Regions from separate parts of the Marinobacter salarius genome, predicted to be linked through region 1. Evidence: predicted binding sites of a transcription regulator. Region 1 holds the regulator's gene; the other holds the start of a gene.
What was found. The regulator FliA, encoded in region 1, starts transcription of late flagellar genes. The targets are predictions, from matches to a motif close to CTAAAGTTTNNNNNNNNNNNGCCGNTAA.

Region 1 (14,773 bases):
AAGTTTTCGGTTTTCACGGCGTAGCACCATACCCTGGGCGAACAGTAGGCACAGGGCAGCGGCTGTCAGAAGCCACGGGGCCAGGGAAGAGATTTCTGCAAACATGATGGACGTCCTCGGTTAGTTGAAACCACGGGGCGCCCATCCAGCCTGCTGTCCGGCCAAAGCCGGCATTACAGTGAGGAAATTTCAGCCCATTCGTGGTCTGACAACATCTTGTCGAACTCGACCAATATGATCAGTTCGCCGTTCTTGTTACACACACCCTGGATGAACTTGGCGCTTTCCTCGTTCCCCACGTTGGGCGCGGTCTCGATTTCACTGGCTTTCAGGTACACCACCTCGGCAACCGAATCCACCAGGATACCCATCACCTGGTTGGACGACTCCATCACCACAATGCGTGTTGCATCTGTTACTTCCGCATCCGCCAGGCCAAAGCGACGACGGGTGTCAATAACGGTGACCACATTGCCTCGCAGGTTGATGATGCCCAAAACGTAATCCGGGGCACCTGGAACCGGCGCGATCTCGGTGTATCGCAACACTTCCTGGATCTGCATGACGTCGATACCATAGGTTTCGTCATCCAGCCTGAAGGTTACATACTGCAGTACCTGATCATCCTGGGCCTGATTTTGCTGTCCGCTCGGGGATGCCATAGCCTTGTGTCTCCTGTTCGGCCGCCCGGCGGGCAACCTGATCGTCAAAAATTCATCATCAGTGCCCAATACTATAGTTAAGGGCACAAACCGTGCCAGCAGAGCACGGTTTCATTCGGTAACCGTAAATTGCTAACTCAGATCGAGGTGGTGCTCCCGCTCGGCGCGAACCAGCAAGTCCGCCATGGTTTTCACATCGATCAACGCACACATATGGTCAATGACCGTGCCCGCCAGCCACGGCCGCTTGCTGCGGGCCGTGCGCCAGCGTACTTCATCCGGTTGCAGGGTAAACGACTGCGCGACATCGTCACAGGCCAACCCCCACTCACTGCTGTCCAGGCGAATCACAAAGCGATAGTTGTCCCGTGCGTCCGCAGGTACCCGGCCCACCATGATCCATTCCGCCGTATCCACCACTCGGAGATTATGGTCCTGGTCCGGGCGCATGCCCATATACCAGCGGGGGCTGCCGGGGATCGGCTTCACCGGCTCTTCTATTCGATGAATGGCGCCGAGCAGTATCAACGGCACTGCCAGCTGCAGCCCTGCCACCGTGAAGATCAGGCATTCGAACGGTTTGTCTGACCATTCCGGCCGCCCCGGGGGCTCCACCTCAGGAGGCGACGGAATATCGGCGGCCTGTTTGTGCTCAACCGGGGGCGACTCCACCTCCGGTGCTTTTTCCGCCACCGGGGCCGGTGTTACCGGCTTTCGCAACTCAGACTTCGCCTCCGCGACCGGACGAGCCACAATGGGCGCAGGCTTCGGCGCGATGCGAGTGCGTTCACGAGCCACCGGTTTTGGCGGTTCCGGTTCCTCACGCAGAGCGCTATCTGTCGCCGTATGCAGCAGTTCGTCCAGATAGCTGGCAATGGCAGAGCCAGGGTCCGCCACCTGTGTCATTTTTTTGTCAGCCATGCCGACGCTCCGCGACCGAGCGTGTTATTTCCTGTAGATCGCTCAGCAGGCGGGCATATCCCCGGACACCATGGGTTTCAGCATCCATGGACGATGGGGTGACCCCCGCCTGGCTGGCATCGCGGAACTTGGTGTCCACTGGAATGGCAAAACGCCAGAGCGTATCGCTGTGGGTCTTTCGCAACTGGTTAAGGCTCTTCACCGAGGCTTGCGTACGCCGGTCAAACAGCGTCGGTACGATGGTGTAGGAAAGCTGATTCTTCTGGGAGCGCATGATCATGGTGAGCGTGTGCAGCATCCGTTCAAGGCCCTTGATGGCCAGGAATTCGGTTTGTACCGGAATAATCAGATGCTGGGCAGCGGCAAGCGCGTTCACCATCAGCACGCCCAGCGAGGGCGTATTGTCCAGCAGGACGTAGTCGAAATCGCCCCACAACTGGGTCAGGGCCCGGGATACAATCAGCCCCATGCCTTCAACACCGACCATTCTCCGTTCGAGAGTTGCCAGCGCTGTGCTGGCCGGCAACAGGGATAGCCCCGGACAGCTGGTTTCGGTAATTAACTGGGCCGGCAGACCATCCGGTACTTTACCCTGGTGCTGGAACAGATCGAACACACTGTGGGGAATGGTGTCCGGGTCATACCCGAACCAGCTGGTCAGTGATCCGTGAGGGTCCAGGTCGACCACCAGAACGCGCTTGCCGCTCTCGGCCAAGAGGCCACCTAGGGCGACAACCGATGTGGTTTTGCCCACACCGCCCTTTTGATTGGCTACTGCCCAGATGCGCACGCTGTGCACTCCATATCCGTCACAAAATTCATCGCCAACCTCGTCACCACACTGATTCTCCAGAAATACCCGCTCCGGAAACGTCGCACGCCTACCGTGTTATCGGCCATGATCCGTTCAACTTGAAAACAATCCGGCAAGAGCTTGCCGGGATCTAAAGATGTACAGACGCTAATACAGATATTGTGCCAACTCGCCTATAGCACCTTCCGCCATGACTCTGCAACGTGATGATCGGAAAGGTGTTATCGCATCGCGCCACGAATACTGGCGTCGCGGGAGATCAACAGGACCACGCGTCGATTGCGACGGCGGCCTTCCTCGGTATCGTTGCGGGCCACCGGTTGGTGCTCGCCGTACCCAACAGCGGCCAGCCGCTCGGCCTCAACACCCTCCATCGACAACATGCGCACAACCGCCGCTGATCGCGCAGCGGACAGCTCCCAGTTGGAGGGGAAGACACCGGTGTTTATCGGGCGATTATCTGTGAAGCCCTCAACCCGGGTAGCGTTATCCCGGTTGCGGAGTACAGCGGCAATTTTTTCCACCACGTCGAAGGCATCGTAATGGGGCTCGGCATCGCCACTGCCGAAAAGCAGGCTGTTGCGGAGGCTCAGCTCCAACCACTCGTCGCTGGTTTCCAGAGTAACCACACCCTGATTGATCAGCTCGTCGAACTCCAAAGCCAACTGGTCCGCCATGGCACGCAGCGCCTCGGTGCGCCCTTCTGCACTCATGGAGGGGTTTTGCGGAGCTTCAGTCACCGGCGGGTTAATCACATCCTCGGCGGCCTGCGGCGTCGCGCGCCGGGGCTGGTCGCCCACTTCGATAGGCTGGAAGGAGCGCTGGGGGGCATTGAAGACGCCGGTCAGGGTTTCAGACAATACCTTGTACTTGCCCTCATTCACCGACGACACGGAATACATTACGACAAAAAACGCGAACAACAAGGTGATGAAGTCGGCGTAGGAAATCAGCCAGCGTTCCTTGTTGTGAAGGTCGTCATCCTGTTGCCTGCGTCGTCTCATCAGCTTACCCCTGGCTCCGGAGCCGGCACTACAGGAAGCCCCGTAGGCGCAACTCGATGGATTTAGGGTTCTCGCCTTCGGCTATGGCGATGATGCCGTCGATCATCATGTCCTCATAACGGGTGCGCTCCCGCAGAATGCCGCGCAACTTGTTGGCAACCGGGAAGAACAGCAGATTGGCCAGTGCTACACCGTAGATGGTGGCCACAAACGCGGTGGCGATACCGCTGCCCAGTGACTGGGGGTCTTCGAGGTTGGTCATCACCTGAATCAGCCCCATCACCGCGCCAATGATGCCAATGGTGGGCGAATAACCACCCATGGCCTCGAACACCCGGGCGGATTCCAGATCCCGCTGTTCGCGGGATTCCAGGTCTACCTCCATGATGCTGCGGATGGTTTCTGTCTCAGCGCCGTCCACCAGCAGCTGCAGCCCCTTACGGGCAAAGCGTTCAGATTCTTTCTCAGCCAACCCTTCCAGCCCCAGCAAACCCTGCTTACGGGCCTTGACGCTCCAGTCAATGACCTTGCCGATACCATCTTCCAGGCTGATATAGGGCGGAAAGAACACCCAGCGCACCTGGGAAAAGGCCCGCTTTAACAGCGGCCAGGAGGTCTGGAGAATGGTGGCTGCGAGCGTACCACCAATGACGATCAGCGCGGCCGGGCCATTGAACAGCGAGCTGATGGCGCCGCCTTCCAACAGGTTTCCACCGAGAATCGCCACAAAGGCAAGAATGACGCCCAGCAGGCTGAGAATATCCATCAGCTCACCCCATCCGCCAGGCGGGAACCAATGTCATCGAGCGCAAGGATTTCGTCAGACAACCCGGCCTTGGCCACGGCCATGGGCATACCGTAGATCACCGAGGTTTTTTCGTCCTGGGACCAGATATCGGAGCCTGACTGCTTCATCAGGCGACAGCCTTCCTTTCCATCCGAGCCCATGCCCGTCAGGATCAGGCCCAGGGTCTTGCCGGGAAAACTCCTGGCCAGGGAGCCGAACGTCACATCCACACAAGGCTTGTAGTTAAGCCGGTCATCTCCGGGAAGAATCCTGACTCTGCCCTGGCCACCCCGGTTTTCAATCATCATCTGCTTACCCCCGGGGGCAAGCAGCGCGACGCCCGGCTTCAGCATTTCGCCGTCTTCAGCCTGGCGCACCTGAATCTGGCAGAGCTTGTTCAGCCGTTCGGCAAACGCCGGGGTAAAACTGGCCGGCATATGCTGAACGAGCACCACAGGCGCGGGGAACCCAGCCGGCAACGCCATTAGTACACGTTGCAAGGCCACCGGGCCGCCGGTGGATGTGCCGATGGCAACCACACTGTAGTGTTTCGCCGGCCCGCGGCGAATCGAACGACGGACCGGTGCTTCAGGCTCTGGGGCGCTGGGGCGAGAGGACCTGTCCGGTACCGCCGGCCGCTCGGGGACGCTGCGCCTTGCCGGTGAAGGGCTACGGGGCGAAGGCGGCGGAGCTGTGGGAGGCGGCGCCGACGGTTTTGCACCAGGGCGGCTGCCAGCGACATCCAGTACGCGCTCAATGAGTATTTTTTGAAGCTGACTGGAATCTCGGGCAATTTCCTCAAAATTCTTGGGCAGGAAATCAACGGCACCTGCCTCAAGGGCATCCAGGGTTACCCGGGCACCCTCGTAGGTGAGGGAGGAGAACATCAATACCGGCGCCGGATGTCGCTTCATGATCTCACGGACGGCGCTGATACCGTCCATGACGGGCATCTCGTAGTCCATGGTGATGACGTCAGGCCTCAGCTTTTCAGCCAGCTCGACACCTTCGCGCCCATTGGTGGCCACGCCAACCACCTTGATCTGACCGGAAGCGGTCAGGATTTCCGTCAGTCGCTTGCGGAAAAAACCTGAATCATCAACGACCAGGACAGAAACCGTCATCCATTTCTCCTAAACCTGGGCCCGCCGCAACGTTATTTGCCGTAGTTTTGCAGCAGGCTCGGAACATCAATAATGAGTGCAATTCGGCCGTCGCCAGTGATGGTTGCACCCGCCATACCCGGCGTTCCCTGAAGGGCCCGGCCCAGGGGCTTGATCACCACCTCTTCCTGCCCGATCAACTGATCCACCACAAAACCGACGCGTCGTGTTCCCATCGCCACGATAACCACGTGAGCATTCTCTGGTTCCGGCTGACCAGCGGCGCCTTTGACCAGCCATCGCTTGATGTGGAACAACGGGAAGACTTTGTCTCGAACCACAATGCATTCGCGGCCATCCACTATGTTCTTTTTGCTAAGGTCCAGATGGAAAATCTCGACCACGTTCACCAGTGGCAGCGCGAAGGACTGGTCGCCAAGCATGATCATCAAGGTAGGCATGATGGCCAGGGTCAGCGGCACCTTGATGACGATGCGAGACCCCTTGCCCAGCTCCGACTCCACGCTCAGTTGCCCGTTGAGCTGGCTGATCTTGGTTTTCACCACGTCCATGCCGACACCGCGACCGGACACATCGGATATCTGGTCCTTGGTGGAGAATCCGGCGGAGAAAATCAGGTTGTAGCACTCGCTGTTGGTCAGTCGATCGGCAGCATCCTGTTCGTAGATGCCCTTTTCCACCGCTTTTCGGCGCAACACATCCGGATCCATTCCGGCACCGTCGTCTTCGATGGACAATAGAATGTGGTCCCCTTCCTGCTCGGCAGACAGAGTTACACGGCCCTGGCGAGGCTTGCCCGCCTTTTCACGAACATCGGGTGCCTCTATACCGTGATCAACCGAGTTGCGAACAAGATGGACCAGAGGATCGGACAGCGCCTCCACCAGGTTTTTGTCCAGGTCGGTCTCTTCTCCGTGCATCTCAAGGTTGATTTCTTTCTTCAGGCTGCGAGCCAGGTCGCGAACCACCCTCGGGAAGCGGCCAAACACTTTCTTGATGGGCTGCATCCGCGTCGCCATCACAGCGGATTGAAGATCGGTGGTCACCACGTCCAGGTTGGAGACCGCCTTGTGCATATGCTCGTCTTCACTCTGGGCGCCCAGACGCTGCAAGCGGTTACGCACCAGCACCAGTTCACCCACCATGTTCATGATGTCGTCCAGGCGCTTGGTGTCCACCCGTACAGAGGTTTCGGCCACAGGCGCGTTGGCGTCCCGTGCTGGCATCGCAGGTGCTGCACTCGTCTTGCCGTTTTCCGCAGGCACTTTTTCAGGCTTACCAGCCGGTTGCGCGGGCTCGTCAGCCATGGCACTGGGAGACGTGGCCGACGGCTGCTTTGCAGCAGGCCCAGGGGCCGGCTTGGCAGTTTCTGCCGTGGGGCTACCACCCTTGCCGTGCAGGTCATCCAGCAACTTTTCGAACTCGTCGTCCGAAATCAGGTCGTCGCCACCCTTGCTGTCACTCGCCTCATCACTGGTAACCTTGTCGCCCGAGGCATCCTGGCTGTCAGGGGCTGCCTTGCCGGTTTCAGGCGGGCCTGAGAACTGGCCCTTGCCATGCAATTGGTCCAGCAGGGCCTCGAATTCATCATCGGAGATGTCGTCTCCGCTCGCTCCGTCACCGCCTGAAGATTCATTGCCGTCGCCACTGGAAACTGGAGCGCTGGTCTTTTCCTCTTCCAGGGCATCCAGCAACCGCTCGAATTCGTCGTCGGTAATATCACCGCCATCGTCTCCAGAACTGGCTTCGTTGCTCTCGTTCTGTTCTTCGCGAGCGACCGCTGCGTTTGCCGACGGCGACTCCCCTGCCGGTTGCGCCAATGCGTCGAGGGCGGCGATCAGCTCCTCGGGAGCTGGCGTCGGTTCTTCGTGATGACGAACCTGTTCAAACATGGCATTGACGTGATCCAGGACTTCCAGCACCACGTCCATCAATTCGGAATCTACCTTGCGCTTGTGGTTACGCAGGATATCGAAAACATTTTCCGCGGAATGGCAACAGTTCACCAGGGCATCGAGTTGCAGAAACCCAGCACCGCCCTTTACGGTGTGGAAACCCCGGAAGATGGCGTTGAGCAGATCGCTGTCGTCCGGATTTTGCTCCAGGTCGACCAGTTGCTCCGACAGCTTTTCGAGTATTTCGCCTGCCTCAACAAGGAAGTCCTGCAGGATCTCTTCATCGGCATCAAACGCCATGCGTTACCCTCTTTTATTCAGAAACCGAGACTGGACAGAAGATCATCAACATCGTCCTGTCCCGATACTACATCTTCGCGTTCTTCGGCCTTGATCTGTGGACCAACACCCTGTTCTGCCGATATCTTTTCCTGTTCTTCCAGTTCATGGACGGTGCCGGTCATCTGGTCCACATGGCTCGCCATCACTACCAGGCTCAACAGATGCTCTTCCACCTCTTTAACCAGAGTGGTGACCTTTTGGATCACCTGCCCTGTGAGGTCCTGAAAATCCTGAGCCAGGAGAATCTCCGACAGATTGTCGTACATCGCTCCTGCATCGGTGTTCAAGGTAACGAAAAACGTATCGATACGGGCATAGAGCTCACGGAATTCCGCCGGGGCCATCTCACGGCGGCGCAATTTCTGCCACTGGTCTCTCAGCTCCGCGGCCTCGTCGCGGAGGGCGCTGGCCTTGGGCATGGCCTCCTCAACCAGGTCCATGGTCCGGTTGGCCGCTTTACCGGTCATCTGAACCACGTACTCCAGACGATCCGACGCATCGGTCATCTTCGAAAGGGCTTCGGACTGTTCAGCGTTACGGGGGTCAATCTGGAAGTTGCGGATCGCCTCATGGAGGCTGCGAGTCAGTCGCCCTACTTCCCGATACAGGCTCTGGTCCCTCACCTCGCTCAGCTCATTGATCAGGGTCATCGCGCGGCCGTATTCCCCAGCGTTGACCTGCTCGACCAACTCGGCCGCCTGGCTGCGGAGCTTATCCGTAACCTCCGGGTCGAGCCCCTGTGGGTCTTTATTGCTATTGCTCATGGGAGCCGTCCGACCTCTGATTACTGGATGCGTTCGAAGATCTTCTCAATCTTCTCCTTGAGTACGGCTGCCGTGAAGGGCTTAACCACATAGCCGTTCACGCCGGCCTGCGCAGCGGCGACGATCTGGTCCCGCTTCGCCTCGGCGGTCACCATAAGCACAGGCAGGGTCTTCAGGTTATCGTCGGCACGGACTTCCTTAAGCAGATCGAGCCCGGACATCCCTGGCATATTCCAATCGGTTACCAGAAAATCGTACTTTCCGCTCTTGAGCATCGGCAGTGCGGTATTGCCATCGTCCGCTTCGTCAGTATTGGTAAAACCAAGATCACGAAGCAGGTTCTTAATGATCCGTCGCATTGTGGAGAAGTCATCCACAATCAGGATTTTCATATTCTTGTCCAATGGGACCTCCAGTTAAAAACGCCCGGAATTCGTTTTTGGCTCCCGGCTCACAGTCTAGCAGGCCGGGTAGTTTAACCGCTTATTGTGTGGCCTTTGGGCCGGTTGTAAAGCGCCGGTTACCAAAAGGCTACAGTAAAGAATGCCTGGTAACGCCGTTCAACAGGGCGATGGCCTGTTCAGTGCTGCCAACCAGTGAGACGCCCCCGCAGACGGAGCGCGGCCTGACTGTGAATCTGGCTGACCCGACTTTCGCTAACACCCAGCACGGCACCGATTTCCTTCAGGTTCAGCTCTTCCTGGTAATAAAGGCTGAGCACCAGCTTTTCTCGCTCGGGCAGATCACTAATCGCGGTGGCCAGGTTCTTGCGGAAGTTGTCAGACGCCAAGCCATCCAGTGGGTTATCGCTGCCTTCTGTTTCTTCTATCGGCAGCTCGCCGGATTCATTGAGCTCATCCAGACTAAAAAGTCGACCACTGTTGGCATCGCTCAGGGAGGAATAGTATTCGTCGAGGTCCAACCCGAGCTCTTCGGCTACTTCCGAGTCTTGGGCCTCCCGGCCCAGGCGATCCTCGACAGCCTTGATGGCTTTGGCAATGCGGCGGGAATTCCTGTGGACGGATCGAGGGACCCAGTCACCCTTGCGAATTTCATCCACCATGGCCCCGCGGATCCGGATGCCGGCGTATGTCTCAAAGGTAGCCCCCTTGTCGGAACTGTATCGCTGTGCAGCTTCCAACAAACCAATCATGCCTGCCTGCATAAGATCATCCAGTTGGACAGATGCCGGCAGCCGCGCCATGAGATGAAGCGCTATTTTTTTGACCAGCGGGGCCTGTTCCTCAACGAGCTGGGAAGGTCCGCGTGTACCCGTCCGGTTGTAGATTCCAAGTTCTTTCGCCAATGTCATGTATCCGGCTATTCAGTGACAGGATCAAAATCAGACTTCGACGAGCCGCTCCACAAAGAATTCCAGATGCCCCCGGGGCGACGATGGCAGCGGCCAGCTATCCACTTTCTCCGCAAGGCTCTTGATTGCCAACGATGCTTTTGCCCGAGGGTAGGCATCCAGCACGGCACGCTGCCGCTGTACCGCCTTTTTTACGGCCTCGTCATACGGCACGATACCCACATATTGTAGTGCCACATCAAGAAAGCGCTCGGTAACCCGGGTCAGTTTTTCAAACAGGTGGCGACCTTCCTGCTCATTCCTGACCTGGTTGGCCAGTATACGGAAGCGGTTGGTGCCGTAATCCCGGTTCATGAGCTTTATAAGGGCGTAGGCGTCGGTAATAGACGTAGGTTCATCACAGACAACCAGCAATAGTTCCTGTGAGGCTCGGAGGAAACTCACCACCGATTCGGAAATACCCGCAGCGGTATCAACAATCAGCACATCGATCTGGTCACCCAGTTCACTGAAAGCGTTGATCAGGCCAGCATGCTCCAGCGTGGAAAGCTGAGTCATACGCTGAGTCCCCGAGGAGGCAGGCACGATTTTAATGCCACCGGGTCCATTGACCAGCACATCCCGCAAGTCGCAATCCCCGGCAATGACATCCTGTATGTTGCGGTTGGCGGTAATACCCAGAAGCACGTCAATGTTGGCAAGACCAAGATCGGCGTCTAGCAGTACCACCCGACGCCCCATTTGCGCGAGGGCGATGCCAAGGTTTACTGATACGTTGCTCTTGCCAACGCCCCCTTTCCCGCCGGAAACGGCAATAACCTGTACCGGATGTGGTCTGCTCATACTGACTCTGATCTCTTGCCGCGTTTAACCGCAGGCTGTGTTGTTTTTAAACAGCGACTGCCTGTTGCTGCTGGAGTTTCTTCAGCCTCTCCACGGCTAAACGCACCAGCGGGATGGACTCAGCGTGGTGCAAGTCTTCCGGGATTTTCTGCCCGTCGGTGTAATAGGCCACCGGCAATCCCGTTTCCATGACGAATCCCAGCGATTCACCCAGGGTCAGTGCTTCATCGATTTTGGTCATCACACAACCCGTAAGATTTGCCATCTTATAGCAATGCCAGACGGATTTCATGATGCGCGGCTGACTGGTTGCCGAAACCACCAGATGGGTTCGAATCCGATGGTGACTGCGAGCCAGCTCCATAAGCTGCTCCTCGTAGCCCTTGTCGGTGCTGGTCAGGCCTGCGGTATCAATCAACACCAGGTGCCGGTCCGACAGTTCGTCCAGTATGTCGTCCAGGGAATGGGTTTCATCCACAACCCGAACCGGAACGTTCAGTATGCGCCCGAACACGAATAATTGCTCGTGTGCCGCAACCCGATAGCGATCGGTTGTGACCAGTGCCAGAGAGTCAGGGCCGTGGCGCAGAACGTAGTGTGCGGCCAGCTTGCCGATGGTCGTCGTCTTGCCGGACCCGGTTGGTCCCACCAGAGCATAGACACCACCCTCTTCCGCCCACTCGGTGCGCGTAGTCTTTACACCGGCGGCCAGCATTTTCAGAGACTGTTTCCAACCATCTTCAAGCCGGCCTGCCCGGTGACGCCGGGACAGAGAATTGGCAAGCTCCAGTCCGAGACCGAATTCCTGCAACTTTTCAGACAGCCTCTGCTGTACTGCGTTTACCGCTGTTTGTTCGGGTTCACCGCCGTTGCGGGCACTGACCAAGTCACGGAGGGAACTGATTTCCGCGCGCATTTGCGCAAGCTCGCCGGAATAGGCAGCACGTGCGGTCGACGGCTCTTCAACAACCACAGTATCGTCGTTGGCGAGTGCTTCCTCAGAAAGACCAGCGTCACCAAACTCACCACCCACACTCGTCCTACCAAACGCCGCACGCTTTTCACGCACTTCACGAATGCGATCGCGGGAGCGGCCGAGTTCGTCCTCCAGGCGGCGATGCTGTTCCGCCTGCAACTCGGCTAGCCGTGAGCCATTGGTGGCTTCCCGTGCGGCGTCTCCGAGACGCTGACGCGCCATGTTTTCGTCGTAATCGAGCGCTGTCACAATTTCGACGCCGCCATCAACACGACGATTGGAAAGGATCACGGCATCGGGCCCCATCTGATCCCGCACCTGACGCAGTGCCTCTGCCATGCTTTTGGCGAAAAACCGCTTTACTTTCATAATGATGCCTCCTTTCGGTCAACGCTTCCCAGCGTCTTCCGCCTTTCCAGCCGCGGCCTTTACTGGCCGACGGATGCGACAATAGTGATCTGTTTGTTATCCGGAATTTCCTGATACGACAGTACATGCAGGCGCTCGACTCCGTAGCTGGCAAACTTCGCCAGTACCGGGCGCAAGGGCCCGGAAACCAGGAGAATCGCCGGCTTGCCCAGCATTTCCTGGCGCTGGACGCTGTCCTGGAGCGACCGTTGAAGCTTCTCAACCATATTTGGCTCCAGCACCAGCCCGATGTCTTCTTGACCGCCGGATTGTTGACTCTGCTGCATGGACTTTAGCAATAACTGTTCCAAGTCCGGATCCAGAGTAATCACCGGGATCTCCGCGTCGTTGCCACAGATACTCTGGACAATCATCCGGCGAAGTGACTGGCGAGCAACCGTGGTCAGCAGTTTCGGGTCCTGGCTCTTCGGGTGGACGTTCACAATGGCCTCCGCAATAGAGCGCATGTCACGGATCGGCACTTCCTCTTTCAGCAGATTCTGTAGCACCTTCAGCAGCAGGCTGATGGAAATGGTGGTGGGTACCAGTTCTTCCGCCAGCTTTGGTGACACTTTTTCGAGCTGGTCCAGCCATTTCTGAGCTTCCTCATGGCCAAGCAGTTCGTGGGCGTGTCTCTGAAGGATCTGGTTGAGGTGTGTCGCCACCACGGTACTGGCGTCCACGACGGTATAACCGAGGGTCTGTGCCTGGTCTTTTTTATCCGGCTCGATCCAACTGGCGTCCAGACCAAAGGCGGGGTCTTTGCCCTCTATCCCCTCGATCTTGCCGAACACCTGACCTGGGTCAATCGCCAGTTCACGGTCTGGATGGATTTCTGCCTCGGCAATGGTGACGCCCATCAGGGTGATTCGGTAGACATTGGGCATCAGGTCGAGGTTGTCGCGGATATGGACCGAAGGCATCAGGAAGCCCAGATCCTGTGAGAGCTTTTTGCGAACGCCCTTGATACGGCTGAGAAGCTGACCGCCCTGGGATTTATCCACCAGGGGAATCAGGCGATAGCCCACCTCCAGGCCGACGATATCCACGGTGGCCACATCGTCCCATCCGAGTTCCCGGGTTTCTCCCGGCGGCGGCAGCTGGGCACTCTGTTCACCGCCCTCACCGCCAGGTGGCAAGTCGCGCCCCGGGCCTGCCGGACGAGCACCACCGCCCCGGATCGGGAACACACCATCCTCCTCAACGGTCTGGCGTTCCTGTTGCCATATGTACCAGGCAATACCACCCGCAATCGCCCCCAGACCGAGGAATGCTACGTGCGGCATGCCAGGAATCAGGCCCAGAATGATGAGAATAACGGCCGCGATACCCAGCGCCTTGGGGGCGTTGAACATTTGTTGCAGTATCTGCCCGCCCATGTCCTGGCTGGACGTTACCCGGGTAACCATGATCGCTGCAGACGTCGACAGCAGCAGTGACGGAATTTGAGCCACCAGACCGTCACCAATGGTCAGCAGTGCATAGTTCTGCGTAGCCGTACCAAAATCGAGGCCGTGCTGGAGCATACCGATGGCAATGCCACCGATCAGGTTGATGGCCAGGATCAACAGGCCGGCGATGGCGTCGCCCTTGACGAATTTACTGGCGCCGTCCATCGAGCCGTAGAAGTCTGCTTCCTGGGCAATTTCAGAGCGACGGTGCTTGGCTTCTTCCTGGTTGATAAGACCGGCATTGAGATCGGCATCGATGGCCATCTGCTTACCCGGCATGGCATCCAGGGTGAAACGTGCGCTTACTTCCGACACCCGGCCAGCACCTTTGGTGACCACCAGGAAGTTGATGATCATGAGGATGGCGAAGACCACCAGGCCAACCGCGTAGTTACCGCCGATAAGAACCGCGCCGAACGACTCGATCACCTTACCGGCCGCATCACCGCCTTCATGGCCGTTGAGCAGAACAATCCGTGTGGATGCAACGTTGAGCGCCAACCTCAACAGTGTTGCCACCAACAGAACAGTCGGAAAGGATGCAAACTCCATCGGCCGCAAGGCGTAGACACACACCAGCAGGATCACGATCGACAAGGTAATGTTGAAGGTGAAGAACACGTCCAGCATGAACGCCGGCATGGGCAGAATCATCATGCCCAGCAACCCCATCAACATCACGGGAATGCCAATATTACCCCGCGTCAGGGATTTGACATTGTTGAAGACTAGCGCTCGATCCATGCCGGGAAACTCTCCGATTGGCGGTAAACCGCAGGGGTGTGCGGGTCGTTTTTTTGACGCAGACGCATCGTTTGACGAGGTATTCGCAAGATCCGTACCAGCCCTCACGGCTTTTCTTTTTACCACGCCTGACGGACTCGGCAAGATACGGTATCCTTGCGCCATTTGCTGGCGTCTTTACTGCGCCCAATCACATCATCGACCCAGACGCAAAGGTGAGCCCATGCCAATTCACGAGGTCAAGCACCCTCTTATCCGCCATAAACTCGGCCTGATGCGCCGCTCAGACATCAGCACCAAAAATTTCCGGGAGCTCGCTCAGGAAGTCGGTGCTCTGTTGACGTACGAGGCCACCAAGGATTTTTCACTGCAGAAGAAAACCATTGAAGGCTGGGCCGGGCCGGTGGAGATTGAACAGATCCAGGGCAAGAAAACCACCATCGTGCCAATCCTTCGGGCCGGCCTGGGTATGCTGGACGGCGTACTCACCCTGATTCCCGGTGCCCGGGTCAGCGTTGTCGGCCAAGTGCGCAACGAAGAAACCCTGGAAGCCAGCACCTATCTTGAAAAGCTGGTAGGCGAACTGGATGAGCGCATGGCCATGATCGTCGACCCCATGCTGGCCACCGGTGGCTCCATGATCTCCACCATCGACGTGCTAAAGAAAGCCGGCAGTACCGAAATTCGTGCACTCGTCCTGGTTGCAGCACCAGAAGGCGTAAAAAA
Region 2 (14,773 bases), 1.2 Mb from region 1:
GGCATCCACTTCCAGACCCGGGAACAACTCGCCTTCAATCACGGTACCGATATGCAGGTGATTGCTGCCTTCTTTCTGGGTGTCGGTCACCTTGAAGCGGCCACCGCTCCAGGTCAGCAGGCCGGTATCGCCCACCTGACCGCCTGACTCCGCGTAAAACGGCGTGCGCTCCAACACCAGAACCGCTTCATCGCCGGCTTGGGCCGCTTTCTCTTCACCACCCACTATCACGGTGCGAATGGTTTCGTGGCCGTCGATATGTTCGTAACCGGTAAACTCGGTAGACCCTTCAATGTTCAAACCGGCTGCATTGTAATCCATGCCGAATTTGCTCGCCGCGCGGGCGCGCTCGCGCTGGCGCTCCATGGCTTTCTCGTAGCCATCGTAGTCCAGGGTCAGGCCACGCTCACGGGCAATGTCGTTGGTCAGGTCAACCGGGAAACCGTAGGTGTCGTACAGGGTAAAGATGGTTTCGCCCGGAATTTCGGAACTCTTGAGCGCCGCAATGTCCTGTTCAAGCAGGCGCAGGCCTTTGTCCAGAGTCTTGGCAAACTGTTCCTCTTCCTGCAGCAGCACCTTTTCAATCTGCTTGCGGCTGCTGACCAGTTGCGGGAAGGCACCGCCCATCAGCTCAACCAAAGCGCCAGTCAGCTTGTGGAAGAAAGGCTGTGTGGCACCCAGTTTGTTGCCGTGGCGCGCAGCCCGGCGGATGATGCGGCGCAGTACAAAGCCACGCCCTTCGTTGGACGGCATGACACCGTCAGAGATCAGGAAGGCACAGGAGCGGATGTGATCCGCCACTACGCGTAGCGACGCTTCTGTGGTTTCAACGCCGCCAAGGATGTCGGAGGCTGCATTGAGCAGGTCCTGCATCAGGTCAATTTCGTAGTTGCTGTGAACGCCCTGCAGCACCGCGGTGATGCGTTCCAGACCCATACCGGTATCCACCGAGGGCTTGGGCAGAGGCAGCATCTCACCGTCCGCCTGGCGGTTGTACTGCATGAACACCACGTTCCAGATTTCGATGTAGCGGTCACCGTCTTCTTCCGGGCTACCGGGAGGACCACCATCCACATCGGGACCGTGGTCGTAAAAGATTTCGGTACAGGGACCACAGGGACCGGTATCGCCCATCTGCCAGAAGTTGTCAGATGCGTATGGGGCGCCCTTGTTGTCGCCAATCCGCACGATTCGATCTGCCGGAACACCAACTTCCTGATTCCAGATATCAAAGGCTTCGTCGTCGGACGCGTAAACGGTGACCCACAGCTTTTCCTTTGGCAGCTTCAGCCAGTCGTCGCCAGTCAGGAAGGTCCAGGCAAAATTGATGGCTTCACGCTTGAAGTAGTCGCCAAAGCTGAAGTTACCCAACATTTCGAAAAAGGTATGGTGGCGCGCTGTATAGCCTACGTTCTCAAGGTCATTGTGTTTACCACCTGCACGCACGCACTTCTGCGTGGTTGTCGCCCGGCTGTAATCGCGGGCTTCGCGACCCAGGAACACGTCTTTGAACTGGTTCATTCCCGCGTTGGTAAACAACAGGGTCGGGTCGTCCGCCGGCACCAGTGAACTGCTCGGCACAATAGTGTGGCCCTGCTGTTTGAAGTAATCGAGAAACGCCTGTCGCAACTCTGCGGTTTTCATAGCCCTTTGATACCCTTCTATAAACCCGTGCGGGTCCGCGTTTAAAGACACATACTTACATGCGCTTGCAAATCCGCTACTCTAGCACACGCCGAGAACAGGAAAAACGTGAAACATCACAGGAGAAGCCATGCCCCGCCGCTTTCATACCGCTGAGGAACTCCTTCCTCCCGCTGCATTCATCAAGCGACTGATGGCGGTGATTTACGATTCGTTGATCAGCATAGCGGTGCTACTGGTAACTACCTGGATGTACACCCTTGTAGCGGGTTGGGTCACCGGGTGGGACCAATATGAAGCCATGGCGGAAGCGGGGACTCTGAAGGCAGACCCACTGCTCACATTTGTGCTGTTCCTGGCGCTGTATCTGTTCTTTGGATACTTCTGGACCAAAAACGGCCAGACACTCGGCATGCAGGTGTGGCGTATTCGCATTGAAAACCTGGACGGCACGTCCGTGTCCTGGACACAGGCCCTGAAGCGATACGTGGCCGCGGCGGCTATCCTGTTCGTCGCGCTGCTGGGTGCCTATTACCTGAACGCAGCGACTCTCTTCGTGACTATCCCGGCGATCCTGGCGCTGTTCTACCCGATCAATGGGTTGTCGCTGACTGACCGCGCTTCTGGCAGTATCGTTGCCACTGTCCCCAAAGAGACTAAAAAGAAGTAGCTATCCGGCCCTTTTCATCAGTACCGCACCAACCACCGCATTAATCGCGATTGGCAGGACGATTGCCAGCACCGGGTTAAAGCCAAACACCAGGCTCATGGGGCCCAGCAGGTCCTGCATGTACTTGAATAATAGCCCCACAATCAGGCCCGTAAAAACCCGGAACCCCATGGTAACGGACCGGAGCGGGCCGAAAACGAAAGAAATCGCGACCAGCACCATGACTGCGGTGCCCAGTGGCATAAGCACTTTTTTCCAGAATGCCAGCCAGTAGTTGGCGGCATTCAGGCCCTGCTCTCCCAGATAGCTCGCGTAGGTATAGAGACCGGAGATCGCAAGGTCCTCCGGCTTTACAATCAGCACACTAAGAACGCTGGGCGACAGACCAGTTTCCCATCGCAGGGCCCGATGGGTTTCCTGGGTGGTTTTTTCATCGCTTAGCCTGGTAGTGGCCACGTTTTCCAACAGCCAGTGATCGCCCTGATAGATCCCTCTTTCAGCGAAACTGGCGGACACCAGCCAACGTTCCTCATCAAATCTGAACAGCGACACCCCGTGCAAGACGCCGTTGGGCTGAACCGCATTCAGATGCATGAACACATCACCCTCCCGGTGCCAGATGCCCGAGGCAGAAGCAATATTCTCACCCGCGCCCTGGGCCACGGTCTTCTGGCTCTGGGCCATCCGCTCAGCCGGTGGCGCGATGTACTCGCCAATCAGCACACCAAGGACGACCACCACCAGGGTCGGCTTCATGGCAGACCAGACAATACGTTTGAGAGAAACGCCCGCGGCCCGGATAACCGTGAGCTCCGACGAACTCGCCATGGTGCCGAGGCCGACCAGGCATCCCATAAAGGCGCCAAGCGGGAGGTAGTCATAGATGCGCCGCGGCAATGTCATCAGCACATAGAGCAACGCCTGGAGGGTCTGGTAATCGTTTTCCGCGTCGTCCAACTCGGCGATAAATGCGAAGATCAGGTCCAGGGACAGCACCACCAGCATCACCAGGAACATGGCACCACCCACCGTGCTCATCACATAGCGATCAATCTTACGCATGTTGCCGCGCCTCCTTCAGCAGGCGCCGGCGGTAGAGCCAGGCAGGCCCGAACTGCAGCCATAACCCGAGGGCCAGAAACAGGGCATGCACCCATAGCAACCCGATCCATTCGGGCACCTTGCCGCCTTCAAGGGCATCACGGGCCACGATGAGCAAACCAAGGTAAGTGATATAGACCAGCATGGCCGGCAACAAGTGGAAGAATCGCCCCTGCCGGGGATTCACCCGGCTAAGGCGCACAGCCAGCAGGGTGACAATCGGCACGATGAGCGGCAGTGTGAACCGCCAGTGCAGCATGGCTCGGTGCTCCGGATCATCCGACGCCATCAAGGCGGAGGTCGCAAGCCCTTCCTCCAGCTCTTTCTCACCCGCACTGCCACTGCGGATCTTGAGCCCGTAGGCTTCGAACCCGGTGACGTCGTACGCCAGTTGCCCCGGCAAGCCTTCAAAACGGGCACCATCTTCGAGCACCAGGAAGCGGCTGCCGGTTTGCTCGTCAATAAACTGGGACCCTTCCCGGGCGGTAATGATGGTAAGCCCCTTGCCGTCTTCACTGTGCTCGGCAATGAACACACCCTCAAGCCGACGCTTGTCTTCACTCAACGCTTCCGTGTAAGTCACACGTTCGCCAGACGACAACGACTGGAAGCGTCCCGGCGCCAACATCTCAAATTCCGTCGCCTGGCGTTGCTCGTTGAATATCCCCTCGACTTTCTTCATGCCCCAGGGAGACACATAGAGGCTCATGGCCCCCACCACCAACATCACCGGAATACTGCCAAGAAGTGTTTTCATCAACAGCTGCTTGTCGCTCACACCACAGGCAAACAGCACCGTCATTTCACTTTCCAGGTACATGCGCCCGTACGCCAGCAGGATGCCAATGAAAAAGCCCAGGGGCAGGATCAGCTCCAGGAAACCGGGAAAACGGTAAGCCATAATCTGGAACAACACATCGCCCGCCAGCTCACCGGCAGCGGCTTCCGCCAGATACTTGATAAACCGGCCGCTCATGAACACCAGCAACAGAATGCCGGATACGGCAAGCATGCTGATGATCACCTGGCGGGTTAGGTATCGGAAAACGATGCTCAAATCGGTCTCTCAGAGCCGGATGCGACCGGAGTCGATGGAAAACAGGATTCGCCGTATTCTAAGTAACCTTGGTGCCGAATGACAGAGCACAGGCGTTAACAACCTGTCAGCGCTTGATAATTTACCCCCAAACCCCAATGCTATAGGCATTCGGACATTCAAGCCCGAGGCCGGGCCTGTCCTCCATCAGAATAACCAACGGGAGTTGCTATGAATTTTACTCTGAGCAGTAAGCCCATTTCGGATACCAAAGCGGATTGCCTGGTTGTCGCCCTGCCCGAAAAAGGCGACTGGCCCGCCTCAACCACGCAAGCAAACGAAGCCCTGGGCGGACTGATCAAGACCCTGCAGAAGAACGGGGATGCTACCGGTAAGAACGCAACGACCCAACTGATTCCTCTCGAAGGCCAGCCGTGGTCCCGTCTTCTGCTGGTTGGCACCGGAATTGACAAGGACCGCACACCAGCCAACTATCGTAAAGCCCTGATTGCCATGGCTGGGCAAATCAAGGACGGTCCCTCCAAGCACGTGCTGATTGGCTTGAGCGACACCCTCGTCACTGGCGAAGACGCCACCAGTTCGGAAACGGCACGCCTGAACCTGATCGGCCGCACCCTGGAAGAGCAGCTCTACCGTTTCAACGAGTTCAAGAGCGAAAAACCGTCAGACCGCAAGCTTGGGAAAGTCACCGTTGCCGCTTCATCCGCCGGCAAGGCTTTGAAGGACGCCTTCAATCTTGGCCTGGCTACAGGGCGCGGCATGAACTTCACCCGCGACCTGGGCAACACTCCGCCGAACATCTGCCACCCTACCTGGCTGGCTGAGCAGGCTGAGAAACTGGCCAAAGACAACGACGTCATCAAGACCGACGTGCTGGACGAAAAGCAGATGCAAAAGCTGGGCATGCACAGCCTGCTGTCCGTGTCTGCCGGCAGCGCCCAACCCGCCAAACTGATCGTGATGGAATACCGTGGCGGCAAGGCGAAAGACAAGCCTTACGTCCTCGTGGGCAAAGGCATTACCTTTGACACCGGCGGCATCAGCCTCAAGCCCGGCGAAGGCATGGATGAAATGAAGTACGACATGGGTGGCGCCGCCGCCGTGTTCGGCGCCATGAAAACCATTGCCGAGACCAAACCGAAGATCAACGTGGTTGCCGTAATCGCCGCCGCCGAGAACATGCCCAGCGGCACTGCGACACGCCCGGGTGACATAGTCACCTCCATGTCTGGCCAGACCATCGAAATCCTGAACACCGACGCCGAAGGCCGTCTCGTATTGTGCGACGCCCTCACCTACGTCAAGAAATTCGACCCGGAAGTGGTCGTCGACATGGCCACACTGACTGGCGCCTGCATCATCGCCCTGGGCAGCCATGCCACCGGCCTGCTGAGCAACAACGACACCCTCGCCAACGAACTGCTGGCCGCTGGTGAACGCGCGGGTGACCGCGCCTGGCGCCTGCCTCTGTGGGACGAATACCAGAGCCAGCTCGACAGCAACTTTGCTGACATGCAGAACATTGGTGGTCGCCCGGCCGGCACCATCACCGCTGCCTGCTTCCTGTCCCGGTTCACCAAGGACTACCCCTGGGCTCACCTGGACATTGCCGGCACTGCCTGGCTCTCCGGCAAAGCCAAAGGCTCGACTGGCCGCCCGGTACCCATGCTGGTCGACTACCTGATGTCTCATGCAGGAAAGTAATCCGGGCTCACAGGATGAACGGAACCAGTCCTACTGGTTCCACATCCTCGCCCAGAATACCCCTGCGGCTCGCAATCTCCATACCGCCAAGTTAGTGGACAAGGCACGCCAGCAGGGAGACCGTGTAGGCGTCGTCTGTGACACCATGCAACAGGCTCAGGAACTGGACGACCTGCTCTGGAACTTCAGCCCCGAGGCTTTTATACCCCACAGCATCGTGCCGGACTCCGCCACGACCTGCACTGATCCCGTTGGGATATTGCTTTGCCAACCGGTAGCGGAAGACTGGGACACGGTGATCATCCTCTCATCCACCCTGCCTGCGGACGCAGACCGGTTTAAACGATTGGCGCTGGTTGCCCATAACGACGAAACGGTGTTGAGTCAGGCACGATCGCATTTCAAGCAGTTACGGGCATTGGGAATTGAGCCTCGTGTGCATGACCAAAGGAAGCGGTGAGACGTAAAACAGGCTCACCATCAAACCCGGGTAAAACCATCGAACACAGTCGAGACAACTCGGACTCCATAAGGGTATGGGGGTAGTTTGAATTTCGGACAGCAAAAGGTGTCTGAGCGCAGCGAGTTCTTTTTCTTTCCGAAATTCAAACTACCCCCATGCCCCTGCACCCCAAGGTTCGCCGCAACCCAAGTGAGCATGTATAATCTTCCATCTTAAATTTCCCTTGTGAATCAACCAAACGGTCACCAGCAGAAACCCATGGAAAAAACCTACCAGCCAGAAAACATCGAGCGCCAGTGGTACGAAAACTGGGAATCCAAAGGGTACTTCCGCCCCCGTTCAGAAAAGGCGGAGGGGGGCGAAGGCGAATCCTTCAGCATCGCCATCCCACCGCCCAACGTCACCGGCAGCCTCCACATGGGCCATGCGTTCCAGCACACCATTATGGACACGCTCACCCGCTTCAAACGTATGCAGGGCCGCAACGCCCTTTGGCAGGTAGGCACCGACCACGCCGGTATCGCCACCCAGATGGTGGTTGAACGCAAGCTCGCGGCGGAAGAAGACAAAACCCGTCATGACTTGGGTCGGGAAGAGTTCATCAAGCGCATCTGGGACTGGAAGACACATTCCGGTGGCACCATCACTGGCCAAATCCGCCGCCTGGGTAACTCAGTGGACTGGGACCACGAACGTTTCACAATGGACGACGGTTTCTACAAAGCCGTGCAGGAAGTGTTTGTCCGCCTGTACGACGAAGGCCTGGTCTACCGTGGCAAGCGCCTGGTCAACTGGGACCCGAAGCTGCACACCGCCATTTCCGACCTCGAGGTCGAGAACAAGGAAGAGAAAGGCTTTTTCTGGCACCTTCGCTATCCGCTGGCCGACGGCGAAAAGACGCAGGATGGCAAGAGCTATCTCGTGGTCGCCACCACCCGTCCGGAAACGATGCTGGGCGATACCGCCGTGGCCGTGCACCCGGACGATGAGCGCTACCAGCACCTGATTGGCAAGTTCGTCGACTTGCCCCTGGTAGGCCGACGCATCCCCATCCTCGCCGACACCCACGCCGACCCTGAAAAAGGCAGCGGCTGCGTCAAGATCACCCCCGCCCACGACTTCAACGACTACGCCGTGGGCAAGCGCAACAACCTGGTGATGATTAACGTCATGACCCAGGACGCCTGCATCCGCGATGTGGCCGAAGTGGTCAACGCCGATGGCACCGAGAATACCGATGTCGACGGCAGCCTGCCGGCTGCGTACGCCGGCCTTACCCGCGAACAGGCCCGTAAGCAGATCGTGGCGGATATGGACGCCGAAGGCCTGGTACAGGAAGTCGAAGACCACGTGCTGAGCGTGCCACGGGGCGACCGCTCTGGCCTGATCATCGAGCCCATGCTCACCGACCAATGGTTCGCCGACGCCAAAACCCTGGCCAAGCCAGCCATCGAAGCGGTGGAAGACGGCCGTATCCAGTTCGTGCCCAAGCAGTACGAAAACATGTACTTCGCCTGGATGCGTGACATCCAGGACTGGTGCATCTCCCGCCAGCTTTGGTGGGGCCACCGTATTCCTGCCTGGTACGACGCCGAGGGCAATATCTATGTCGGCCGTAGTGAAGAGGAAGTCCGCCAGAAACACAACCTTGCCGCCGACCTGCAGCTGAATCAGGACGACGACGTGCTCGACACCTGGTTCAGCTCCGCCCTGTGGACCTTTGGCACCCTGGGCTGGCCTGAAATCACCGAGCGGTTGAAAACGTTCCACCCCACCAACGTGCTGGTGACCGGTTTTGACATCATTTTCTTCTGGGTGGCCCGGATGATCATGATGACCATGCACTTCATGAAGAATGAGGATGGCACGCCTCAGGTACCGTTCAAGACGGTGTATGTGACCGGCCTGATCCGCGACGAGCACGGCGACAAGATGTCCAAGTCCAAGGGCAACGTGATTGACCCACTGGACATGATCGACGGCATCGAACTCGATGACCTGCTGGAGAAACGCACTGGCAACCTGATGCAGCCCAAACTGGCCGAGAAGATCGGGAAGCGCACCCGGAAGGAATTCCCGGAAGGCATTACCGCTCATGGCACAGATGCCCTGCGTTTCACCCTCTCCGCCATGGCGACCACCGGCCGCGACATCAACTGGGACATGAAACGCCTGGAAGGCTATCGCAACTTCTGCAACAAGCTGTGGAACGCTGCCCGTTACGTGCTGATGAACACCGAGGGCGAGGATTGCGGCGTCAACGGTGAGGCCGTGGATTTGTCGCTGGCAGACCGCTGGATCATCAGCGAGCTACAAACCTGCGAACAGGACGTAATTCGCCATCTTGACCAATACCGGTTCGACCTGGCCGCCTACGCCCTGTATGAGTTCATCTGGAACGAATACTGCGACTGGTACCTGGAACTCTCCAAGCCGGCGTTGAACGACGACAACGCCAGTGCCGAAGCCAAACGTGGCACCCGCCGCACCCTGGTACGGGTGCTGGAAGCGGTCCTTCGCCTGGCGCACCCGATGATGCCGTTCATTACCGAAGAAATCTGGCAGCGCATCGCACCCCTGGCCGGTAAGAGTGGTGACAGCATTATGCTGCAACCCTTCCCCCAGCCAGATGCCAACAAGCAGGACTCTGCGGTTGCTGCCGATATTGAATGGCTGAAAGGCGTGATTGTCGCTGTTCGGAATATCCGCGGCGAGATGAACATCTCCCCGGCAAAAGCCATCCCGGTGCTTCTGCGTGGTAAAAACCCAGACGACAAACGCCGTTTGGATGAGAACCGGCAATTCCTGTCATCGCTGGCGCGCCTGGACAGCCTGGAGTGGTTCACCGAAGGCGAAGCCCCCATGTCGGCCACCCAATTGGTTGGCGAGATGGAAGTACTGGTACCCATGGCCGGCCTGATCGACAAGGATGCCGAGCTCAAGCGACTGGACAAGGAACTGGAGCGACTGCAAAAAGAAGTTGGCCGACTGGAAGGAAAACTTGGCAATGAAAAATTCACTGCCAAGGCGCCCGCCGAGGTGGTAGAAAAAGAGAAGGAAAAGCTCAGCGATGCCCAGGGCAGCATGAGCCGGCTCAGCGAGCAGCGGACCGCCATCGAGGCCATGTAACCCGTGGCCGAGGCAGGGAAGAATCAGGGTCTGTCCGGGAATGGCCGCATTGCCATTCTCGGAGCAGGCTCCATGGGCCAACTCTGGGCGGGCTACCTGGCCACCGGGACGGTAACGTTTATCCCTCGTCACGAGGTTTCCCCGGAAACAGATCAACCCGCGCTGACTTACACATTTCAGCCGTTCGAAGGCCCAGAGGAAGTCGTCACAGTCCCCTACCTGCTCGCCACAGCAGCACGCCCTTCACTGTTGATGGTCACCACGAAAGCGGGCGATACGCTCGATGCCGTTGAATCCAACCTCCATAGTATTTCTCCGGACACCCCCATTGTTCTGTTCCAGAACGGCATGGGCTGCCAGCAAGCGGTCGCCGAACGTTGGCCACAACGACCGATCCTTGCCGCCAGCACCACCGAAGGGGCAAACCGCCCAGCACCAGGCTGCACAGTCCACGCCGGCATAGGCGAAACCTGGGTTGGCCCATTAACCATCAGTGCGACAACGCATCTGGCGCAGGTAGTAACGGCGCTTGGCACCAGCGGGTTAACGGTTCACGCAGAGCAAGACATTCAGAGGCGGCTGTGGGATAAACTGATCATCAATGCAGGTATCAACGCCTTTACGGCAATCCTCGACTGCCCGAACGGTGATATCCTCACGGACCCGTTCTACCTGGAACATATCGATGAGTTGTGCGACGAAATTGCAAAGGTGATGAAGGGTGATATCGAGAAAGGCCTACCCTCAGTCACGATTCGCGAACGCATTGAAATGATTGCCCGCAAAACGGCGCGGAATACCTCATCCATGCGTAGCGACAGACGGCTGGGCCGCCGCACCGAGATTGACTTTATCAATGGGTATATCGCCAGGCGCGGGCATGAGTTGGGTGTTGATGTTCCGACAAACCAGATGCTGACAGACCGTATTAAACAGCTATCGCCGTAGGTGTCAGGCAGCACACACCCTTCAGACCCTGAATGCCTCCACGAGACGCTGCAGTGACGCAGTCAGTTGTGACATTTCCCGTGACGACGCCAGGGTTTCCTCGGCGTTATCTGCCGTTTTCTCACCCAGAACGCTGATCTGTTCAACGTTGGTATTGACGTTCTTCGCCACGGCAGACTGCTCCTCAGCCGCCTGTGCGATCTGGTGGCTCATATCAACAATGGTCGAAATACCCTGGGCAATCCGGTCCAGCGCTTCCGTCACTTCCGCCGACTTCTTGACCGTGGTTTCAGTCACGTCATGGCTGTTGGTCATGGCCGCAACGGCTTCCTTAACGCCACTTTGCAACCGGGTGATCATACCCTCGATTTCTTCGGTCGATTTGTGGGTACGCTGTGACAGCGAACGTACTTCGTCTGCCACCACGGCGAAGCCACGTCCCTGCTCGCCCGCGCGGGCAGCTTCGATGGCCGCATTCAATGCCAGGAGATTGGTCTGCTCCGCAATCGCCTTGATTTCGACCAGAACCTGACTGATGTTATCGCTATCGGCGTTTACCCGGTTGATAACCTCGACCGCACCGGAAATTTCGGTGGCAAGACGGTTGATGGTGGCAACAGTATCCGCAACCACACCGCGGCCTCTCTCGGTATCCTCTTCAGCCGCGCCGGCGCTGTCAGACACGCGATGGGCACTCTCGGTGACCTCATTGACCGCTTCCACCATCTGGTTCATGGCTTCGTTGATCTGGCCCGACTCTTCCATCTGCCGCGCAACGGCCTCGCTGTTCGCAGCGGCGGTGTCGTTGACACGCGTGGCCTGCTGGTCCACATCCGAAGTGGTGCTACTCACCGAGCGGATCAATTCCGCAATCCGGTCCGTCATATTGTTGAACTCGGTGGTCAGTTCACCCAGTTCATCACGATTGTCCAATTGGATGTGAGTCGTCATATCGCCCTCAGCCACGGATCTTGCTGCCGTGCTGAAACGGTTAATAGCCGTGCGTACCGACATGAAGAAGCCGACATAGAGGTAAACCACCACCAACAGAACAATCACCAGTGCGGCAATAATCAACTGCCGTTGCTGCAGCTCGCCCTCCAGTCGTGAGTTCAGGTTTGCGCCGACGACGTCAAAAATTCCGGCCTTGAGCGCATCGTAATGGGCAAGCTGATTCTCGATGGTACGGTTGAAATCCCGCCAGGGTAACTCCAGGCGCATAGGCGTAATGATATTGGTATCCAGCTCGTCACGCACAACCACCAGACTCTCGAGAATACCGTCGACCGCGTCACCTGTCGTTTCCTCGAGGGTCGGCGATGCATCCATCGATACCGTTAATGCAGGCCCGAGCAACGAGGCGCGGTTGGTCAACTCATCATAAATTTCATTGAGGCCGTCACTGAGGTTGTACCCCACCTGCCCATCGAGGAGCGCAAATATCCCGAAAGTCCTGGCCCGACCAATGATGCTGCGGGCATCCGGCAACGACTCACGCAACAGGCCCAGGAGCAGTAGGTTTTCACGTGAGGCGTCCTGCCCCAGACCGGAAATTTCAATGGTCGCGGACAACAGCGCCCGCACTTTCTGGACGAATTCCTGATAGTACTTGAACTGGGGGTCGATATTGCCCTGATAACTGTCCGTCGATTTGAGCGTTTGCCACTCCTCCACCAGCATCGCTACCTGCTGGGACCAGTTACCGGATTCATCAAAACGAGCCTCTGCGCTAACCAGTTCCTCAAGAAGCCTATCAATGGTTTCTGACGATTCTGCGGATTTCGAAAGCAGTTCATTGTCATCCTTGATCTTGCCAGGAGCTCGGAAGTCCCGGTATGCCATGGATTCTGCCAGCAGCGTATCCACCTTTTCGAGTTGCTCCAATCCCTCAACACCCCGGGTCATGGTATCAACCGACCGGTTCAGTTCACTGATGACCAACCAGGAAAGGGCGATAATGGGAAGCAGGAACAACACACTGATCAGGCTGAACTTGTAAAACATCGGCAGCCGATTCATCAGCGCTACTGCAGGCTTGATAAGGTGGTTCACGTGTACCCCCACAGAGAGCGTCGAAAGGATGGAACTTTATTCTATTTGTTTATATTGTCGACTAAAGTACTACAAACTTGAGCACTATTCGGCGTAAAAATGTAACTTTTGTGAAATGTCGGGGTTAGAGAACGCCGGCAATGACCAGCAGCGCAAGGATGCAGATCCAGACCAGCATGCTTCGGTTCAGCAAATCCCGGATGGCCTCCAGGCTGCGACCGCCAAAACTGGCCCACTCTTCTGGATGAATCTTTGAGAACCGTTCCGGCTCCAACGCATAGCCCGTCAGTGCCGCGCCGGCGGCGCCCATCAATAGCTGGCTGGTTTTGAGGGTAAAATCGAACAGCATCCGTTTTCCTTCTTTCATCCAGCCAGCGAGGTCACCGGCGACTCCGAACGTGAAGGACAGCAGTCGTGAGGGAAGCCAATTGAGTATTTCCGCCAGTCGGGAAAACCCTGGCCTTGCTGCTGCATGCGGCCAGTGGTCCCTCAACGCGATAATACCTCTCGCAAAGAAGGCTACCGCAATACCGCCTACGGCATACCAGAAAGCGACCAGAAAAAAACGCTCAAAGACGTTGACCAGCAGCGTACGTGACAATGCCAGATGCATCTCATCAGGCGACGTTGCCGCGCCCCGCTCCTCGGCCGGCAAACTATCCATAACGTGATGCCACGCGGACTGCATGTCACCCCTCGCCCAGGATTGACTGTAAACCTCCAGGCGAGCACGCCAACCCGGCACTCCCATCAACAACACCATCAACAGGAATTCCAGTGGATACGCGGCCATGCGCCAGCCAATGGTGTGCAGATAGTATTCCCCGGCCGCCAGCATCAGCGAGGGTACAAGAACAATAGACAGCCCCTTCCATCGGCCCGCCTCGTTACCAGAGCTCCCGGTACTTCCCCGCTTAAAGGCGGAACGCCACAACGCCTCCGAAGACCAGGCGCTGACCGCATCCAGCTTGCGTCTGACCAGGTAGGCCAACAGGAAAACCACCAATACCATCAGTTATCCGCTCCGTTGCCATGCCCTGCACCAAGCAGTTGCCGGTATCGGTGCCAGTCAAAAGCCGGGCCTGGATCGGTTTTGCGACCGGGTGCAATATCGCTGTGCCCGGTGATCCGCTCTCGCGTGATGGTCGGCCATGACTTCATGATCAATAGCGACAAATCAGCAAGCACTTCATATTGAGCCGTGGTGTAGGGAATGTCGTCTTCGCCTTCCAGCTCAATGCCGATTGAATAATCATTGCACTCCTCACGGCCCTGAAAGCAGGACCGCCCGGCATGCCACGCGCGCTCCAACAAGCTGACGAACTGAAGGCATGCGCCATCCCGGCGGATCAGCAGGTGTGACGAAACCTTCATATCGGCTATGGTCTCGAAATAGGGGTGCTCTGAGGGAGACAGTTGGTTGCAGAAAAACCGTTCAATGGCATCGCCTCCAAACTGCCCCGGAGGCAGGCTGATATTATGCACAACCAACAGGGATATCGCCGCACCTTCGGGGCGTTTGCCAAAATTTGGAGACGGACACCAGCGGGCGCCAGCTACCCGACCGGTCATCCGTAATCCGGCGACAGCCGGTGGCGACAGGTCAATGGAATTGTGGGAAGGGATGGTTTCAGACAATGTGGTTCCAACAGGCCGGTGGCGAACGAACGGACAACCGCTGTGTTCGCCGTTGTTGCTTTGATGCTCCTGATTGAAGCACAAAGTCTCCGGTCTTGCTATACGGTCAGTCCTTGCGGCTGCTGCGAAGGTTGTCGATGATGGATTCCAGTGCCCGGTCGAATATCAGGCCGTCATCCAACATGGAGATCTCGTCCGCTGCGAGAGCCCGTGCCAGGTTTTCACGTTGATATTCAGCCACTTTGGCACCACTGCGATTAACGAAGATGTATTTGCCCGTCGCCTTGATAAACGCCGCCAGCTTGCAGCGGGTTTTGTTGCCATCACGGGTCAGCTCGATCCAGGAACCAACACGAAGGCCGTCAGC

Region 2: R1T46_RS16745 (methyl-accepting chemotaxis protein) is a predicted target of FliA. The motif match lies at 12,823-12,850, and genes of this name have one in related genera.

What each region holds. Positions count from the first base shown of each region.
Region 1 covers NZ_CP136693.1:2,394,813-2,409,585, reverse strand. The annotation lists gene R1T46_RS11150 (DUF2802 domain-containing protein) at 1-105, opposite strand, end outside; gene R1T46_RS11145 (chemotaxis protein CheW) at 174-662, opposite strand; gene R1T46_RS11140 (chemotaxis protein CheW) at 795-1,583, opposite strand; gene R1T46_RS11135 (ParA family protein) at 1,576-2,373, opposite strand; gene motD (flagellar motor protein MotD) at 2,619-3,401, opposite strand; gene R1T46_RS11125 (flagellar motor protein) at 3,430-4,167, opposite strand; gene R1T46_RS11120 (chemotaxis response regulator protein-glutamate methylesterase) at 4,167-5,312, opposite strand; gene R1T46_RS11115 (chemotaxis protein CheA) at 5,345-7,507, opposite strand; gene R1T46_RS11110 (protein phosphatase CheZ) at 7,525-8,313, opposite strand; gene cheY (chemotaxis response regulator CheY) at 8,334-8,717, opposite strand; gene R1T46_RS11100 (RNA polymerase sigma factor FliA) at 8,894-9,625, opposite strand; gene R1T46_RS11095 (MinD/ParA family protein) at 9,656-10,468, opposite strand; gene flhF (flagellar biosynthesis protein FlhF) at 10,515-11,813, opposite strand; gene flhA (flagellar biosynthesis protein FlhA) at 11,873-14,047, opposite strand; gene upp (uracil phosphoribosyltransferase) at 14,271-14,773, shown strand, end outside.
Region 2 covers NZ_CP136693.1:3,587,983-3,602,755, forward strand. The annotation lists gene alaS (alanine--tRNA ligase) at 1-1,644, opposite strand, end outside; gene R1T46_RS16710 (RDD family protein) at 1,775-2,314, shown strand; gene lptG (LPS export ABC transporter permease LptG) at 2,315-3,376, opposite strand; gene lptF (LPS export ABC transporter permease LptF) at 3,369-4,472, opposite strand; gene R1T46_RS16725 (leucyl aminopeptidase) at 4,683-6,176, shown strand; gene R1T46_RS16730 (DNA polymerase III subunit chi) at 6,163-6,636, shown strand; gene R1T46_RS16735 (valine--tRNA ligase) at 6,898-9,768, shown strand; gene R1T46_RS16740 (ketopantoate reductase family protein) at 9,772-10,716, shown strand; gene R1T46_RS16745 (methyl-accepting chemotaxis protein) at 10,738-12,768, opposite strand; gene R1T46_RS16750 (histidine kinase) at 12,893-13,780, opposite strand; gene ampD (1,6-anhydro-N-acetylmuramyl-L-alanine amidase AmpD) at 13,780-14,340, opposite strand; gene R1T46_RS16760 (DUF1631 domain-containing protein) at 14,513-14,773, opposite strand, start outside.